4 regions of the Streptomyces sp. NPDC002867 genome follow, and region 4 is predicted to be linked to each of the others. Evidence: riboswitches for the same ligand, from Rfam matches in the RefSeq annotation. Region 4 holds a riboswitch; each other region holds the start of a gene.
What was found. Region 4 has a riboswitch for cobalamin ahead of ACWD0A_RS13615 (cobalamin biosynthesis protein). Riboswitches for the same ligand answer to the same signal wherever they lie in the genome.
Positions count from the first base shown of each region.

Region 1: another riboswitch for cobalamin. It lies ahead of ACWD0A_RS17315 (class I adenylate-forming enzyme family protein); the one in region 4 lies ahead of ACWD0A_RS13615 (cobalamin biosynthesis protein).
Region 2: another riboswitch for cobalamin. It lies ahead of ACWD0A_RS13050 (FecCD family ABC transporter permease); the one in region 4 lies ahead of ACWD0A_RS13615 (cobalamin biosynthesis protein).
Region 3: another riboswitch for cobalamin. It lies ahead of ACWD0A_RS26370 (ribonucleoside-diphosphate reductase subunit alpha); the one in region 4 lies ahead of ACWD0A_RS13615 (cobalamin biosynthesis protein).

Region 1 is NZ_JBSFUR010000015.1:144,142-148,346, forward strand. It holds gene ACWD0A_RS17310 (M6 family metalloprotease domain-containing protein) at 1-865, shown strand, start outside; gene ACWD0A_RS17315 (class I adenylate-forming enzyme family protein) at 883-2,538, opposite strand; tRNA gene ACWD0A_RS17320 (tRNA-Arg) at 2,727-2,802, shown strand; cobalamin riboswitch at 3,015-3,157, opposite strand; gene ACWD0A_RS17325 (hypothetical protein) at 3,236-4,057, opposite strand; gene ACWD0A_RS17330 (hypothetical protein) at 4,162-4,205, shown strand, end outside.
Region 2 is NZ_JBSFUR010000010.1:147,487-151,691, reverse strand. It holds gene ACWD0A_RS13070 (oxygenase MpaB family protein) at 1-510, opposite strand, end outside; gene ACWD0A_RS13065 (hypothetical protein) at 792-1,130, shown strand; gene ACWD0A_RS13060 (hypothetical protein) at 1,180-1,551, opposite strand; gene ACWD0A_RS13055 (hypothetical protein) at 1,663-1,803, shown strand; cobalamin riboswitch at 1,828-1,954, shown strand; gene ACWD0A_RS13050 (FecCD family ABC transporter permease) at 2,055-3,146, shown strand; gene ACWD0A_RS13045 (ABC transporter ATP-binding protein) at 3,146-3,973, shown strand; gene ACWD0A_RS13040 (ABC transporter substrate-binding protein) at 4,025-4,205, shown strand, end outside.
Region 3 is NZ_JBSFUR010000035.1:59,103-63,307, forward strand. It holds gene mctP (monocarboxylate uptake permease MctP) at 1-735, shown strand, start outside; gene ACWD0A_RS26365 (GNAT family N-acetyltransferase) at 820-1,320, shown strand; cobalamin riboswitch at 1,365-1,496, shown strand; gene ACWD0A_RS26370 (ribonucleoside-diphosphate reductase subunit alpha) at 1,637-4,030, shown strand; gene ACWD0A_RS26375 (ribonucleotide-diphosphate reductase subunit beta) at 4,030-4,205, shown strand, end outside.
Region 4 is NZ_JBSFUR010000011.1:50,436-54,640, forward strand. It holds gene ACWD0A_RS13600 (class II aldolase/adducin family protein) at 1-217, opposite strand, end outside; gene ACWD0A_RS13605 (anion permease) at 428-1,654, shown strand; gene ACWD0A_RS13610 (hypothetical protein) at 1,667-1,888, shown strand; cobalamin riboswitch at 2,037-2,183, shown strand; gene ACWD0A_RS13615 (cobalamin biosynthesis protein) at 2,273-3,223, shown strand; gene ACWD0A_RS13620 (cobyric acid synthase) at 3,220-4,205, shown strand, end outside.

The sequences.
Region 1 (4,205 bases), on a different contig from region 4:
GATGCCGCTGCCGTTCGCGGCGTACGGGATAGACCGCGGGTCACCGTACGAGCCGGGCTACCGCAAACTCGTCGAGGACCTCGTGAAGGTCGCCGACGCGAAGGTCGACTTCAGCCGGTACGACCTGGTCAACGTGCTCGTCACCCCCAACGCCGGCCCGTCCGCACTCGACACCGTGCTGTCCGTGACCTTCTCCGGCAACGACGAGGCTCCGTACGCGGACGGAGTGCCGCTGGCCAACACGTCCTTCGTCTACAGCCGCCAGGACGACGGCTCGGGATCGTACGCCAGGACCGGGTACCGGGTCCTGCCGCACGAGAACGGCCACGTCTTCGGCCTGCCCGACCTCTACACCGCGGGAGGCGGCGGCGCCGCCGGCCACTGGGACATCATGTCCGAGGACTGGGGCGCCAACAACGACCTGCTGGGCTGGCACAAGTGGAAGCTGGGCTGGCTCGACAACGACCAGGTCCGCTGCGCCTCCGCGCGGGGCACGACGGAGTACGCGCTCACGCCGCTCGCCACCGCCGGCGGCTCCAAGCTGGCGGTCGTGCCGCTGGGCGAGGACAGCGGTTACGCGGTGGAGGTACGGACCCGGGCGGGCAACGACGACGCCGTGTGCGAGCCGGGCGTGCTGATCTACCGGGTCAGGTCGAGCGTGGACACGGGTCAGGGCCCGGTGACGGTGGTGGACAGCCAGTCCGGCAGCGGCGGCTGCACCCGCAGCCCCAACGTCCACGCGGAACTGTCCGACGCGCCCTACCAGCCGGGCCAGACCTTCAGGGACGCCGAGAACGGGGTGCGCATCTCGGTGGTGGGCAAGGAGAAGGGCGACGTGTACCGGGTGCGGATCACCCGCTCCTGAGCCGGCCTCCGATTGCTTCAGGTGGTCCCGAACCCGGCCCTCAGCTCCCGCTTGAGGATCTTGCCCGTCGGATTGCGCGGCAACGGCTCGTCGCGCAACACCAGATGCGCGGGCACCTTGAACGCGGCGAGCGCCTTGCCGACGTACGCCCGCAGCTCCTCCGCATCGGCCGTGGCACCGGGCCGCAGCTGCACGACGGCAGCGACCTCTTCCCCGAGCACCGGATGCGGCACCCCGAGAACGGCGGCGTCGGCGACATCGGGATGGTCGTGCAGGACGCCCTCGACTTCGACGCAGTACACGTTCTCGCCGCCGCGGATCACCATGTCCTTGATCCGGTCGACGACACTGACGCGCCCGTCGCGGACGGTCGCGAGGTCTCCGGTCCTGAACCAGCCGTCGCGGAACGCCTCCGCGGTCGCCCGCTCGTCGCGCCAGTAACCCCGCACGACACCCTGGCCCCGCAGCCACAGTTCGCCGACCTCGCCCTCGGGCAGCGACTCGCCGCCCGGCCCGGCGATGCGGACCTCGACGGCGGGCGCGGGGCGGCCGACGCTGCCGGGGTGCGCGCGATAGGCGTCGCCGAAGTTCGCCAGCACTCCCCCGCTGGTCTCCGTGAGCCCGTACCCGCTGCGCGGCTCGATCCGCCGCCCGTACGCGGCGGTCAGCCGCGCCACCAGGTCCGGCGGTGCGGCGGCCCCGCCGGTGCTCAGATTGGTGAGCGTCTCCAGGCCGGAGCCGGCCCGCTCGGCCGCGTCCAGGAGTTGCAGCGCGGTGGTCGGTACACCGGAGTAGTGGGTGACCCGGTGCCGCTCGACGAGCGCGAGCGCCTTGCCGGCGTCCCACTTGCGCATCAGGACGAGAGCGCCGCCGACGCCCATCATCGCGTAGAGCGTCGTGAAGGCCGCGACGTGGAAGAAGGGGAAGGTCATCAGGGTGACGGGGGCCGCCCCCTGCCCCGGCACCAGTCCGCGCCCGAGCGCGGCGGCCGTGGCGTGGTAGCGCGGATGCACGGTGGCCCCGGCCTGCGCGAGATGCGTGGCGACGGCGCCCTTGGAACGGCCGGTGGTTCCCGACGTGTAGATGATGGTGGCGTCGCTCTCCGCCGCCACGTCCACGGCCGGCGGCCCGGCGAGCGGGTCGGGCGCGTCGAAGTCCTCGTACCGCTCGACCCCTTCGGCGGTCGCGCCGTCGTGGTGGAAGACGACGGTAGGGACGCCGTTCGCCCGCCGCCACGCCTCCACGCGGGGCAGCCGCTCGCCATCGACGAGGAGCACGGCCGGGGTGCAGTCGTCGAGCGCGTACGCGAGCTCCTCCTCGGTCCACCAGGCGTTGAGCGGCACGGCGACGAGTCCGGCCAACTGCGCGGCCCAGAAGGCGATCTGCCACTCGGGGTGGTTGCGCATCGCGATGGCGGCCCGGTCGCCGGGCCGCAGCGCGTGGACGTCGGTGAAGCGGCGCGCGAGGGCGCAGGCGGCGGCGAAGAACTCCCCGTACGTGTACGTCCGGCTCTCGGCGATCAGGAACGGCCGCTCCCCGTAGGCCCACGTGGCCTCGACGAACTCCCGCAGCGTGCGCGGCCCGGCCGCGTACTGCAGCGCACCGTCCTCGCCCCGCACGACGGCGAAGGGCGCGCCGGGCGCGGTGAGCCCGTCGCGCACGGCGTCGGACATCTCGGGCTGCGGCACGGCTCGCCCCTCTCCAAGCGCTCGCTCAGTACGCCGGCGACGCTATGCCGCGCCCTGTACCCCGTCAAGGCCGAGCTGGACCGACGGCACGGGCGTGAGCTGGGGAAAGGGGAATCCCACCGGGCCGGAGAGCTTATCCGCTAGGCTAGGCGCCGGATCTCACGCAGATCCCCGCCTTCGTAGCTCAGGGGATAGAGCACCGCTCTCCTAAAGCGGGTGTCGCAGGTTCGAATCCTGCCGGGGGCACCACAAAATTGCAGGTCAGCACGCTGAAGGCCTTCCAGGGAACCTCTCTGGAAGACCTTCAGGTGTGCAATGGGAACGCCCTGGGAACATTGAAATGCACATTATTCGCACTTCGGACATTCTTTAGTGATCTGACGGCCACCCACGTCTTGACCGCCAGGGGCGCGGCCCGTTCTCGGGGAAATCTGCCCCGGTTCGTCGAGGTGCGACGGCGGGAGTGTCCTGACTCGGGATCAACGCTTCCCCGATCCCGCCCCGAACGGGGCCGGCGGCCATGGCGGAGAGTCGTCCCCCCTGCACAGTGGCGGTACCGAGCCGGAATCTCACCGGGTTCCTCGTTCCGCTGTCGCTTGTCGGCCGGAAGCGTCCCGGAACGACGCGCCACCGTGCCAAGCCCTCGGCTGTGCGGCGAGACACGTGAAGGGATAGGGCGGGTCTACTCCACGGCTCGGCCTGCGGTGCGCATCAGTTCACGGATCTTGTACCCGTAGGTCTCGGCGAGACTTTCCCCGGCGTAGCACAGCACCTCGTCGCCGTCGTAGTCGCCTTCGCAGGCGTCCAGGCCGTCGAGTACGCCGAGGGCCACGGCCTCGGCCGCGTCAGGCATGCCCAGCGCCAGACGGCGACGGACATCGGCCTCGTACTGCTCGATGATCGGCTCGATCAGACGGCTCGCGACCTCGTATACGTCGGTGTACCCGAAGCCCGGGCGATAGCCGGTGCTCAGATGGTGGCTGTCCAGGGTGCGCAGGGCCTGCTCGACCTCGGCCGCCGTCCCCTCCTGAAGGGCGGTCAGTTCGACGCGGGCACGCGGGGCGAGCAAGTGGACGGCCAACTGGTCTGCTTCTGCGCGCAGTTCGGGCCGAGCATCCAGCAGCCGGTCCAGCACCGCGGCCTTCTCCACGGCGGTGAGTGCGTCCAGGGCTTCGCCGGGGGCACAGGGGGTGTCGTCGACGGGTGCGGCGTGCCAGGGCAGGCGCCGTTCGACGGCGTGCAGGGCGAGTGCCACGGCATGCCGGCACAAGCGTCCTGACGCCAGGGCGCACGGGCCGTCGCATTCCGCCGTCAGTTCCCGACCTACGACCTGCACCCATACACCGCGAGCGGCGCCCGAGCCGTCCCGCACCAGGCCGCCGATGCCGCGGGGCTCGCTCTCCGCCTCGATCACCGCACCGTCGGCGAGCAGGGTCCGCCCCTCGGTGACCTCGGTGTCGTCGGCGAACGCGTACACCGTCCCCTCGTCCATGACCACAGCCATGCGGTCATTCAAGCGCACCCCCCGGGAGAGTGGGCGAGCGGGCGGCCCTGGCCACTACGCTCGGTGCGGAGACGGCAACGCCTTCGCGAGCACGAGGTACCGCAGTGGGCAAACGCACCCAGGAACGACGGCGTGCGAAGAAGAAGCA
Region 2 (4,205 bases), on a different contig from region 4:
CGCGCCGTCGAGGGGGTGGGCGCCGAAGCGCTGGTGGGCCCCGAGGAAGCTGTCGACCTCGGCCACGTGGACCCAGCCCAGAAGGTGCGGGTCGGCCGCGTGGTACGGCCGGCCGTCGGCCGTCGTGCCCCGTGTGCGCTCGTGTACCGCGCGGACGCGGTCCACGGCCGCCTGCGCGTCGTCCGCGGTGCCGAACGTGGTCACGGCGAGGAAGGTGCTCGTGCGCTGCAGACGGCCCCACGGGTCGCCGCGGTATCCGGAATGCGCGGCCACGGCCGCCATCGCGAGGGGGTGCAGGGACTGCAGGAGGAGGGCGCGCAGCCCGCCGATGAACATGGACGCGTCACCTTGCACGGTACGGATGGGCCGCTCGGGCCCGAACCACCGTGGTCCCGGTGTGTGGTGGATGCGCTCCCTGTTGGCAGGACCGGCCGGCCCTGCGACGCGGCGGAAGATCCCGGCTCCGACCCGCTTGCGCAGGTCCCCGACGACAGGCGCGGACCCGTTCATGGCCCAAGTATCGACCCGGGCGGGCGGGGGTGTCACCAACGCGTGGCGTGCCGGGCCGCCGGGGCCCGCACCGGGCACCTGCCGGCGCGATTCGGACGCGGGGGCGTCGTCGTGCGCGTAGGCGCGGGGTGAGGGGGAACCCGTCCGTGGTACCGACCGAAAACGCATCCGAGGAACAGGAGGGACATATGGGAACCTGGCCACTCACCTCTCAGGGCCGGGTCAGAGAAGGACCTGGACGGCGGACGTCAGGAGCTGCCGGTGAAGGGAAGTCGGTCGACGTGACCACGAACGAGCGGCAGGGCGAGCAGCGAATCGGTGTCAGGGTGCACGAGGACGTCGCCTTCGTGTTCAAGGGCCTGGCGGCACGCAGAACGGCGCCCGAGTTCTCCTCCGGCGCGGCAGCGGCCTACGAGTGGGCGATGGGACATGCGGAGCGTTCACCCGTCACCGGTGCGGGCGCCGACGGTATTCCCGGCCTGCGGCTGCTGACCGCCGAGGTGGACGCGGCAGTGGTCCAGCTGGACGATCCCACCCTGCAGGCCGGGAAGCGCGACTACGTCCGGGGCGTGCACGACGCACTCGCCTGGGTCTGCGGATACAGCGACCACGTGGCGTGAGCCGGACCGTCCGCCGAGTCCCCGGCCCGCCGCCACGAAGGCCGTCCGCTCAGCGGTCGGAGTAGCTGAAGTCCCCCACTGTCCAGGCGCTCACGTCCTTGATGGCGATGCGGTACATGCCGCCGGTCTCGGGAATCCCCACACTGCCCTGGAGAATTCTCGCGACATGGAAGTGCAGGTACGAGGGGGCTTCACCGTGCCGGTCGCGCCAGCCTCCGGGCCTCGTGAACACGGGGGAGAAGGCGCCCAGTTGGTTCGAGTCCTTCAGCACTTCGGCCACTCGCTCCCGCCAGACGGCCTCCGGAGCCAGCCGTCCGGTGATGACGGCGCCGGGGATCACGACGGTGAGGGACATCTGATTGGAGTGCTCGGACTCCACCATGGCGGCGATGTCGACGAGCAGGTCATCAGGGTTCGACATGAGCGCCGATTCTACGGGGCGGGCGCGGACATGTGCCGCCTTTCCGGAGCCGTTCCTCCACCGGTCTTGCGAACGGCGCCGTCGGAACCGGCGAAGCGGCCGCCCATCCGCATGGCCTTCGCCGGGAATCCCCCGGCGGGTCGCGGGCTGAAGGACGAGTTCCTCGGCGGCGTCGGAGCCACAGCGGTCGCCACAGCGGTGGCGCAGAACCTCGACGACCTCGCCGCGGCCCGTGGAGGCTCCACGCGCTGAACGGGGAGGTCCACCGTGCTTGCTACGCTGCGCACTGCGTCCCGTGGGGGAAGTCCGGTGGGAATCCGGCGCTGACCCGCAACGGTAAGCGCGATCGCCCGTCAGGGTCGGCCGCGCAAGCCCGATCACCCGTGGGACGGCTGGAGTTCCCGACTGCTCGCCGCGGACTGCGAGAGGGATGGCGCACGTCCTCGTCATGAGGGCCACCCCTTGATGCGTACGGACGCGGCCCGAGGCGAAGGACCGCACGCGTGTCCGTCAGCTTGTCCCCGTCCGCGGCCACCGCCGCGCCGGCTCCGCCTGTCCCCAGGCGCATACCGGCTCCGCCGCTCGCCGGCGCACTCGCCGCCCTGCTTCTCCTCTCCCTCGTGTGCGCGGTCGGCCTCGGAGCCTCGGACCTGACGTGGGGCCAGGTGCTGCACCTGCTGCGGGCCGGTCTGACCGGCGGCACCATACGGGCCGACGAACAGTCCGCCTACGCCATCGTGTGGCACATCCGGTTGCCCCGAACCGTCCTGGCGGCGGTCGTGGGCGCAGGCCTGGCCACCGTCGGTGTGGCCGTACAGGCCATGGTCCGCAACGCGCTCGCCGACCCGTTCGTGCTCGGCATCTCCTCCGGGGCGGCAGTCGGGGCCAACGCGGTGATCCTCCTGGGGGCGTTCTCCGTCCTGGGCATGTGGGCGCTGCCGGTCTCCGCCTTCGGCTCGGCGCTGGCGGCCATGGTCCTGGTGTACGCGGCGGCGCGCAGTGCGCACGGCCTGACGCCGCTGCGGCTGGTGCTGACCGGTACGGCGATGAGCTACGGCTTCTCGGCCGTCACCACCCTCATGGTGTTCAGCGCCGACCGTGGCGAAGCCGCCCGGTCGGCGATGATGTGGCTGCTCGGCAGCCTCGGCGGGGCGACTTGGGGCTCGGTGCCGGTCGCGGCCGCCACCGTGCTCGCCGGGACGGTCCATCTCGCCCTGTCGGCGGGGCGGCTCAACGCCCTTGCCATGGGGGACGAGACGGCCGCCGCACTGGGCGTGGACGCCCGGCGGCTGCGCAGGGAACTGTTCGTCGTGACGGCCGCCGTCACGGGGACCGTGGTGGCGGTGAGCGGGGCGATCGGATTCGTCGGCCTGATGGTGCCGCACCTCGTACGGATGGTGGTGGGCGCCGGCCACCGGCAGGTGCTCGCCGTGACGCCCCTCGCGGGAGCGGTGCTGCTGGTGTGGGTGGACGTCGTCTCCCGGACGGTGCTCGCCCCGGCGGAGGTGCCGGTGGGCGTCGTCACGGCCGTCGTGGGCGTGCCCTGCTTCCTGTTGCTGATGCGCCGCCGCGGCTACGCGTTCGGGGGCCGCTGATGCGTGTCGACATCGAGGACCTGTCGGTCGACGTCGCGGGCGCCCGCCTCGTCCGGGACATCACCCTGCACGCCGCTCCCGGCCAGGTCGTCGGCCTCGTCGGGCCGAACGGCAGCGGCAAGTCGACGCTGCTGCGCTGCGTGTACCGGGCGCTGCGTCCCACCGCCGGCACCGTGCGCCTGGACGGCGAGGACCTGCACGCCATGGACGCGCGCGCCGGTGCCCGCCGGCTCGCCGCGCTGCCGCAGGACTCGTCGGCCGAGTTCGATTTCACGGTGGCCCAGGTGGTGGAGATGGGGCGCCTGCCGCACCGGCGCGGCCCGGTCCCGGGCGCTCGCACATCCCCGGACGACGCCCGGATCTGCCGCGACGCGCTCACCAGGGTCGGCGCGGCTCATCTCGCGGAACGGTCCTTCCTGTCCCTGTCCGGCGGTGAGAGGCAGCGCGTCCTGATCGCCCGCGCGCTGGCCCAGCAGCCCCGTGTGCTCGTGCTCGACGAGCCGACCAACCACCTCGACATCGCCCAGCAGTTGGACGTCCTGTCGCTGGTGCGGGCCTGCGGATCCCCCTGGACCGAGTCCGGGGGCGGACCGACCGTACTGACCGCCCTGCACGATCTGAACCTGGCGGCGGGCCACTGCGACGTGCTGTACGTGATCGCGCACGGCCGCATCGTCGCCTCCGGCCCGCCGGACGACGTCCTGGCTCCCGAGCTGCTGGCCGACGTCTTCGGGGTGCGCGCACACCGCGTACGGCATCCGGTGACGGGCGCCGTGCAACTGCTGTTCGACCGCATCGCCCGTCCCGACGACCTGCCCGCTTCCTGAGCCGGGACGAACGTCCTCGGCTTCCCCGTACCCCTGCCGATGAGGAGCACCATGATCCACGCCCTGCGACGCGCGGCCCTCGCCACCGCGCTCACCCTGAGCCTGACGGCGTGCGGCGCGCATGTCGCACCGACGCCCCAGGCGAAGGGCAACGGCCCGGTCACGCTGACCAACTGCGGTCGCCAGGTGACGTACGACAAGGTCCCCGAACGGGTGGTCACCAACGACGTGG
Region 3 (4,205 bases), on a different contig from region 4:
ATGCTGGGCCTGCTGGCCCTGCTCGGCTTCATGGCCATCGCGGCGGGCGTGAAGGTCACCAACGGTCAGCTGGCCATCCCGCAGCTGTTCGAGAACATGTTCCCGGACTGGTTCGCGGGCGTCGCCTTCGCGGCGATCGGCATCGGCGCGCTGGTCCCCGCGGCCATCATGTCCATCGCCGCGGCCAACCTGTTCACCCGGAACATCTACAAGGACTTCCTCAAGCCCGACGCGACCCCGGCGCAGGAGACCAAGGTCTCCAAGCTGGTCTCGCTGCTGGTCAAGGTCGGCGCCCTGGCCTTCGTCCTCACCATGGACAAGACCGTGGCGATCAACTTCCAGCTGCTGGGCGGCATCTGGATCCTGCAGACGTTCCCGGCCCTGGTGGGCGGCCTGTTCACCCGCTGGTTCCACCGCTGGGCGCTCATCGCCGGCTGGGCGGTCGGCATGATCTACGGCACGGTGGCCGCCTACGGCGTGGCGAGCCCGACACAGAAGCACTTCGGCGGCTCGTCGGCCGAGATCCCCGGCATCGGCGAGATCGGCTACATCGGCCTCACCGCGTTCGTGCTGAACCTCGTCGTCACCGTGGTGCTCACCTTCGTCCTGAAGGCGGCCAAGGCCCCGGACGGCGTCGACGAGACCAGCCCGTCCGACTACACGGCGGACGCGGGCGACCCGGGCGTCGAGGTGGAACTGCCGCCGGCCACGGCGGGCGCCCCCGGCGGCCACTGACGGATCGCGTACGCAAGGGCCGTCGCATCTCCCCCCAGGGAAATGCGGCGGCCCTTCGTCGTGCTCTGATGCACACTGCCGGGCATGGACATCACGATCAGGCGGATCGAACCCGGGGAGTGCGGGGCGCTGGGGGAGCTGACCGCGCAGGCGTATCTGCGCGGCGGAATGCTCGACTTCGGCGAGGAGGACCCGTATCTGGAGGTGCTGCGGGACGTCGCGGGACGCGCCGCGCACACGGAGGTGTACGTCGCCGTGGACGGGCGGGGAACCGTGCTCGGCGGGGTGGCCTTCGTTCCCGCCGGCGGCCCGTACGCCGACCTCGCGGGTCCGGGCGAGGCCGAGTTCCGGACGCTGTCGGTGGCCGAGGAGGCCCGGGGACGCGGGGTGGGCGAGGCGCTGGTGCGGACCTGTGTCGACCGGGCCCGGGCGGTGCCCGGGTGCGTGCGCGTGGTGCTGTCGACGCAGCCGATGATGCACGCGGCGCACCGGATATACGCCCGGCTGGGCTTCGTACGCACCCCCGAGCGGGACTGGGCACCGGTCGAGAACGTTCCCCTGCTGACGTACGCCCTGGAGCTCTGAGCCCGCGAGACACAACATGTGGGGGCATGCGCAGCACCCCGCCCCCACATGTATGCTCATCTGGCTGTCGCCGCAGGGGAATCCGGTGCGAATCCGGAACTGTCCCGCAACGGTGTGATCCGGTGCGCTGTGCGTACCCGACAAGTCCGAGGACCTGCCGACGGTGCATCCGGCTCGACCGAACCGGGTGCCGAGACGTCCGGGCCTCGCGGTAGGGCCGGTGGACGCCGTGCCTCGTGCTGCCCGTCCGCGGGCCCGCGCCGGCATGGTCCCCGCCTCCCCCGCCGGCCCAGAGCCGAGCGAGGGAGAGCATCACATGACCATCGCGCCAGCCGATCCGGCTTCAGGCACCGCGGAGCAGACCACGGCCGGTCCCGGGGCCGGCCTGCTGCGGACCCTCACGGATCTGACGGCCGATCTGCCCGACACCGACCCCGGCAGGGTCGCCGCCGCCGCGCTGCGCGGGCGGCACGCCGGATCGGACGAGGCCGAACTGCGCTCCCTCGCCACCGATGCCGCCGCCGGTCTGATCTCCGAGGACCCGGCCTACTCCCGTCTCGCCGCCCGGCTGCTGACCCGCACGATCGCGGACGAGGCCGCCGGCCAGGGCGCCGTGTCGTTCTCGGCCTCCGTCGCGGTCGGGCATCGCGAGGGCCTGATCGCGGACCGCACCGCCGCGTTCGTGGCGCTGCACGCGGCCCGGCTCGACGCGCTCGTCGACCCGGCCGCCGACGACCGCTTCGGCTACTTCGGCCTGCGCACGCTCTACAGCCGCTACCTGCTGCGTCACCCCATCAGCCGTCAGGTCGTGGAGACGCCGCAGCACTTCATGCTGCGCGTCGCCTGCGGCCTCGCCGAGGACGACAGCGTCCGCTCGGTGGACGAGGTCGCCGACCTGTACGGCCTGATGAGCCGGCTCGACTACCTCCCCTCCTCCCCCACGCTCTTCAACTCCGGCACCCGCCACCCCCAGATGTCGTCCTGCTACCTGCTGGACTCGCCGCTCGACGAGCTCGACTCGATCTACGACCGCTACCACCAGGTCGCGCGCCTGTCCAAGCACGCGGGCGGCATCGGGCTCTCGTACTCGCGCGTCCGTGCCCGCGGTTCGCTGATCCGCGGCACCAACGGGCACTCCAACGGCATCGTCCCGTTCCTGAAGACACTCGACGCCTCGGTCGCCGCCGTGAACCAGGGCGGCCGGCGCAAGGGCGCCGCCGCGATCTACCTGGAGACCTGGCACGCCGACGTCGAGGAGTTCCTGGAGCTGCGCGACAACACCGGCGAGGACGCCCGGCGTACGCACAACCTCAACCTCGCGCACTGGATCCCCGACGAGTTCATGCGGCGCGTCGAGGCGGGCTCCGACTGGTCGCTGTTCTCGCCGGCCGACGTGCCCGAGCTCGTCGACCTGTGGGGCGAGGAGTTCGACGCCGCGTACCGCGCCGCCGAGGCCAAGGGCCTGGCCCGCAAGACCATCCCGGCGCGCGACCTGTACGGCCGCATGATGCGCACGCTCGCGCAGACCGGCAACGGCTGGATGACCTTCAAGGACGCCTCCAACCGCACCGCCAACCAGACCGCCGAGCCCGGCCACACGGTCCACTCCTCCAACCTGTGCACCGAGATCCTGGAGGTCACCGACGACGGCGAGACGGCCGTCTGCAACCTCGGCTCGGTGAACCTGGGGGCCTTCGTCGAGCAGGGAGCCGACGGCGGGTACCTCGACTGGGAGCGGCTGGACGCCACCGTCCGCACCGCGGTCACCTTCCTCGACCGGGTCGTCGACATCAACTTCTACCCGACCGAGCAGGCCGGGCGCTCCAACGCCAAGTGGCGGCCCGTGGGCCTGGGCGCGATGGGCCTCCAGGACGTCTTCTTCAAGCTGCGGCTGCCCTTCGACTCACCCGAGGCACGCGCGCTGTCCACCCGCATCGCCGAGCGCATCATGCTCGCCGCGTACGAGGCGTCCGCCGGCCTCGCCGAGCGCAGCGGCCCGCTGCCGGCATGGGACAAGACGCGCACGGCGCGCGGCGTTCTGCACCCGGACCACTACGGCGTGGAGCTGAACTGGCCCGAGCGCTGGGCCGCCCTGCGCGAGCGGATCGCCGCCGTCGGCATGCGCAACTCGCTGCTCCTCGCCATCGCGCCGACGGCGACGATCGCCTCGATCGCGGGCGTCTACGAGTGCATCGAGCCGCAGGTCTCCAACCTCTTCAAGCGCGAGACCCTGTCCGGCGAGTTCCTCCAGGTCAACTCCTACCTGGTGGACGAGCTGAAGAAGCTCGGCGTGTGGGACGCGCAGACCCGCGAGGCGCTGCGCGAGTCCAGCGGCTCGGTGCAGGACTTCACCTGGATCCCGGCCGAGGTGCGCGAGCTGTACCGGACGGCCTGGGAGATCCCGCAGCGCGGCCTGATCGACATGGCGGCGGCCCGTACGCCGTTCCTCGACCAGTCCCAGTCGCTGAACCTGTTCCTGGAGACGCCGACCATCGGCAAGCTGTCGTCGATGTACGCGTACGCCTGGAAGCAGGGCCTGAAGACGACGTACTACCTGCGCTCGCGCCCGGCGACGAGGATCGCCCGCGCCGCGCAGGCGACGATCCTCCCCCAGCCTTCGGCGGAGGTGCCCCCGGTCCAGGCGGCCGCCGGCCCCGACGCCGTCGCCTGTTCCCTCGAAAACCCCGAGTCCTGCGAGGCCTGCCAGTAATGACCGTGGAGAACAAGAACCTGCTCGACCCGGGCTTCGAACTGACCCTGCGTCCCATGCGCTACCCGGACTTCTACGAGCGCTACCGGGACGCCATCAAGAACACCTGGACGGTGGAGGAGGTCGACCTCCACTCCGACGTCGCCGACCTCGCCAAGCTGACGCCGGGCGAGCA
Region 4 (4,205 bases):
TGACCTGATGGCCTTCGAGGTCGACGGCGACGGTGTCGTCGGGTCCGAGCCGGTCGTAGGGCACCCCGCTCGGGGTGACGAGCACGAGGTCGCCGACGCGGACGGAGACGTTGCCGGACGTGCCGACCACGAGACCCTCCGCCGCGGTTCTGCGGGCCGTCGTGACGACGTCCTGCCAGGCCCGTTCGATCGTGTCCGTCTCCGCGTGATCCGTCATGCGGAGATCCTGTCAGGCGCGCCTCTTCGGGCGACAGACGACGGAGTGTGTTCGAGTGGATGCCCGGTGCTGTCGCGAGTGCCGAAAAGGGGCAAGCGGAATGCGCGGTACCTGCTTACGGACACCGCAGGGCCGGGCACAGTTCATCTTCCGTTCACCCAGGTTGCCTACGGTCGCCGAGTCAATGACGTCAAACGATTGCCTGGGTAAATGGAACACATCACGCTGCTGCTCGCGATTGTGATCGTGACAGCTCTCGTGTTCGATTTCACGAACGGTTTCCACGACACCGCCAACGCGATGGCGACGACCATCTCGACCGGCGCTCTGAAGCCCAAGACCGCGGTGGCCATGTCCGCCGTTCTGAATCTCGTCGGCGCTTTCCTGTCCGTGGAGGTCGCGAAGACGATCTCCAGTGGCCTCGTCGACGAATCAGGCATCTCACCTGAAGTCATCTTCGCGGCGCTCGTCGGCGCCATCCTCTGGAACCTGCTGACCTGGCTCATCGGTCTGCCGTCCAGCTCCTCGCACGCCCTGATGGGCGGCCTCATCGGTGCCACCGTCGCGTCCGTCGGTTTCGACGCGGTCAACGGCGGCGTCGTCGTCACCAAGGTGCTGATCCCCGCGGTCGCCGCGCCGCTCGTGGCCGGTCTCGCCGCGTTCCTGGCCTCCCGGCTGACCTACAGGATCGGCCGGAACGCCGACCCGAAGGCCACCTCCAAGGGCTACCGCGCCGGCCAGATCACCTCCGCCGGCCTCGTCTCCCTGGCGCACGGCACCAACGACGCGCAGAAGACGATGGGCATCATCACCCTGGCCCTGGTCGCCGGGAACGTCATCGCCCCCGGCTCCAACCCTCCCCTGTGGGTCATCGTCTCCGCCGGTGTCGCCATCGCCCTCGGCACCTACCTCGGCGGCTGGCGCATCATCCGCACCATGGGCAAGGGCCTGACCGACCTCCAGCCGCAGCAGGGCTTCGCCGCCCAGACCGGTGCGGCGAGCGTCATCCTCGCCTCCTCCAACCTCGGCTTCTCCCTGTCGACCACCCACTCGTGCTCCGGCGCGGTGATGGGCGCGGGTCTCGGCCGCAAGGGCGGCGTGGTCCGCTGGTCCACCGCGACCCGGATGTTCGTCGCCTGGGGTCTGACCCTGCCGGCCGCCGGTCTGGTCGCCGCGGGTTCGGAGTTCGTCACCCAGCAGGGTGACTGGGGCGTCGCGGCCGTCGCCGTCTTCCTGGTCGCGTCCTGCGCCGCGATCTGGTTCGTCTCCCGCCGCCAGGTCGTCGACCACACCAACGTCAACGACACCGAGGACCAGGAGCCCGCCGGCGTCGTCACCACCGCCATCGCGGCCGTCACCCCGCCGCCCGCGGGCGAACTCAAGACCACCATCCCGGCCCCGGCCGAGCCCGAGCCGGCCCGTCCGGCCACGGTGTAAGGAATCATCAGCATGAAGATCGACTGGGCAGCTCTCGGCTCCGTGTTCGGCGTGAGCCTCGTCGCCACCGTCGCCCTGGTGGGCCTGTTCACCCTGGGCATCGTGGGCCTGACCAAGCACGAGGCGGCGGCCGCCGACGGCGGGTCGGCCCCCATGGTCCGCACCGGCGCCTACGCCTGCTTCGCCCTGTGCGCCGCGGCCGTGGCGTACGGCATCTACCTGATCGTCACCTGACTCCTCTCCGAGTCCTTTCGTCCGCTGACGACGCAGACCCGCCCGGAGCCGGGCCGGAGGCACCCCGTGTGCCTCCGGCCCGGCTCCGGCGTGTGCGGGGTGTGGGGCTTCGCACACTGTCCCTCCGCAGGTCAAGGGTGAGTTGACGGGCGTTCGCGGGCGTGGTGGACTGCCGGGGCCATCTACGGCGGCAGAAGAGGAAGTCCGGTGCGAATCCGGCGCGGTCCCGCCACTGTCACCCGGGAAGATCACACCCCGGGGAGCCAGGAACTCTCGCCGCCGGTCACGTCGAACCAGGGCGCGGACCCTGAGTGAGGACTTCTGCCATGCCCGGCTGCCGTTCAGCCCTCTCCGTCGGACCCCGCCTGCGGGATCACTGACCCCGTGCGTGCCGACCGCGTATTCGTGTACGGCGCCACCGCGGGCCTCGTCGTCGACCAGCTCGTCGGCGACCCCCGCCGCGGGCACCCCGTCGCCGCCTTCGGGCGGGCCGCGGGCGCCGTCGAGCGACTGCTGTGGCGTGACCACCGGGGCCGGGGCGCCCTGCACACGGCTCTCTGCGCCGGCGGCGCCGTCGCCGTGGGCGCGCTGGCGTCCCGTGCCGTGCGCCGCTCCCCCGCCGCGTCCGTCGCCCTGACCGCCGCCGCCACCTGGGCCGTGATCGGAGGCACCACGCTCGGCCGGGAGGCGCTCCTCGTCGGCGAGGTGCTGGCCACGGGAGACGTCGAGGCGGCCCGCGCGCGGCTCCCCCATCTGTGCGGGCGCGACCCGCAGTTCCTTGACGAGCAGCAGATCGCCCGCGCCGTCGTCGAGTCGGTCGCCGAGAACACGTCGGACGCCGTCGTCGGCGCCCTGGTGTGGGGCGCTGTCGCGGGCGTTCCCGGGCTCCTCGGCTTCCGTGCCGTGAACACGCTGGACGCCATGGTCGGCCACAAATCGCCGCGCCACCGGCGCTACGGCTGGGCCTCGGCACGCCTCGACGACGTGGCGGGCTGGCCCGGCGCCCGGCTCACCGCGGCACTCGCCGCGATCGCTGGTCCCGACCCCCGGGGGGCGGTACGCGCCTGGCGGGCCGACGCGGCGAAGCACCCGAGCCCCAACGCGGGCCCGGTGGAGGCGTCGTTCGCGGGGGCGCTCGGCGTCCGGCTGGGCGGGACCCTGTCGTACGGGGGCCGCGTCGAGCACCGGCCGGTGCTCAACGGAACCGGGCGGGCCGTGGAGTTCGGGGACATCGGGCGGGCCGTGCGGCTGTCCCGGCGGATCGGCGTGCTGACGCTCGCGACATGCGCGGGCGCGCGACTGGCCTGGGGGGCCATGAGGGGGAGGCGTACATGAACGGCGGCGGACTGCTGGTCGCGGGGACCACGTCGGACGCGGGCAAGAGCGTCGTGACCGCCGGGATCTGCCGGTGGCTGGTGCGGCGGGGGGTGAAGGTCGCGCCCTTCAAGGGCCAGAACATGTCGCTGAACTCGTTCGTGACGCGCGAGGGCGCGGAGATCGGGCGGGCCCAGGCGATGCAGGCGCAGGCGGCCCGTGTGGAGCCGACCGCGCTGATGAACCCGGTGCTGCTCAAGCCCGGCGGCGACCGCTCCAGCCAGGTCGTCCTGATGGGAAAGCCCATCGGCGAGATGAGTGCGAAGGGCTACCACGGGAACCGGCAGCGCGAGCTGTTCGAACCGGTCATGGCGTGCCTGGAGGAGCTGCGGGGCACGTATGACGCCGTGATCTGCGAGGGGGCGGGCAGTCCGGCCGAGATCAACCTGCGGCGCACGGACATCGTGAACATGGGCATCGCGCGGGCCGCGCGGCTGCCCGTCCTCGTGGTCGGGGACATCGACCGCGGCGGGGTGTTCGCGCAGTTCTTCGGGACGACGGCACTGCTCGCCCCCGAGGACCAGGCACTCGTCGCCGGCTATCTGGTCAACAAGTTCCGCGGGGACGTGACGCTGCTGGAGCCCGGACTCGACATGCTGCACGGGCTCACCGGGCGGCGGACGTTCGGCGTCCTGCCGTACGCGCACGGGCTCGGCATCGACGAGGAGGACGGCCTGAGGGTGTCCCTGCGCGGCGCGGTCCGCGAGTCGGTCGTCGCTCCGCCGGTCGGCGAGGACGTGCTCCGGGTCGCGGTGTGCGCGGTGCCGCTGATGTCGAACTTCACCGACGTCGACGCGCTGGCCGCCGAACCGGGCGTCGTCGTCCGGTTCGTGGACCGGCCCGAGGAACTGGCCGACGCCGACCTGGTGGTCGTCCCCGGCACGCGCGGCACGGTGAAGGCACTGGCGTGGCTGCGGGAACGCGGGCTGGCGCAGGCCCTGGT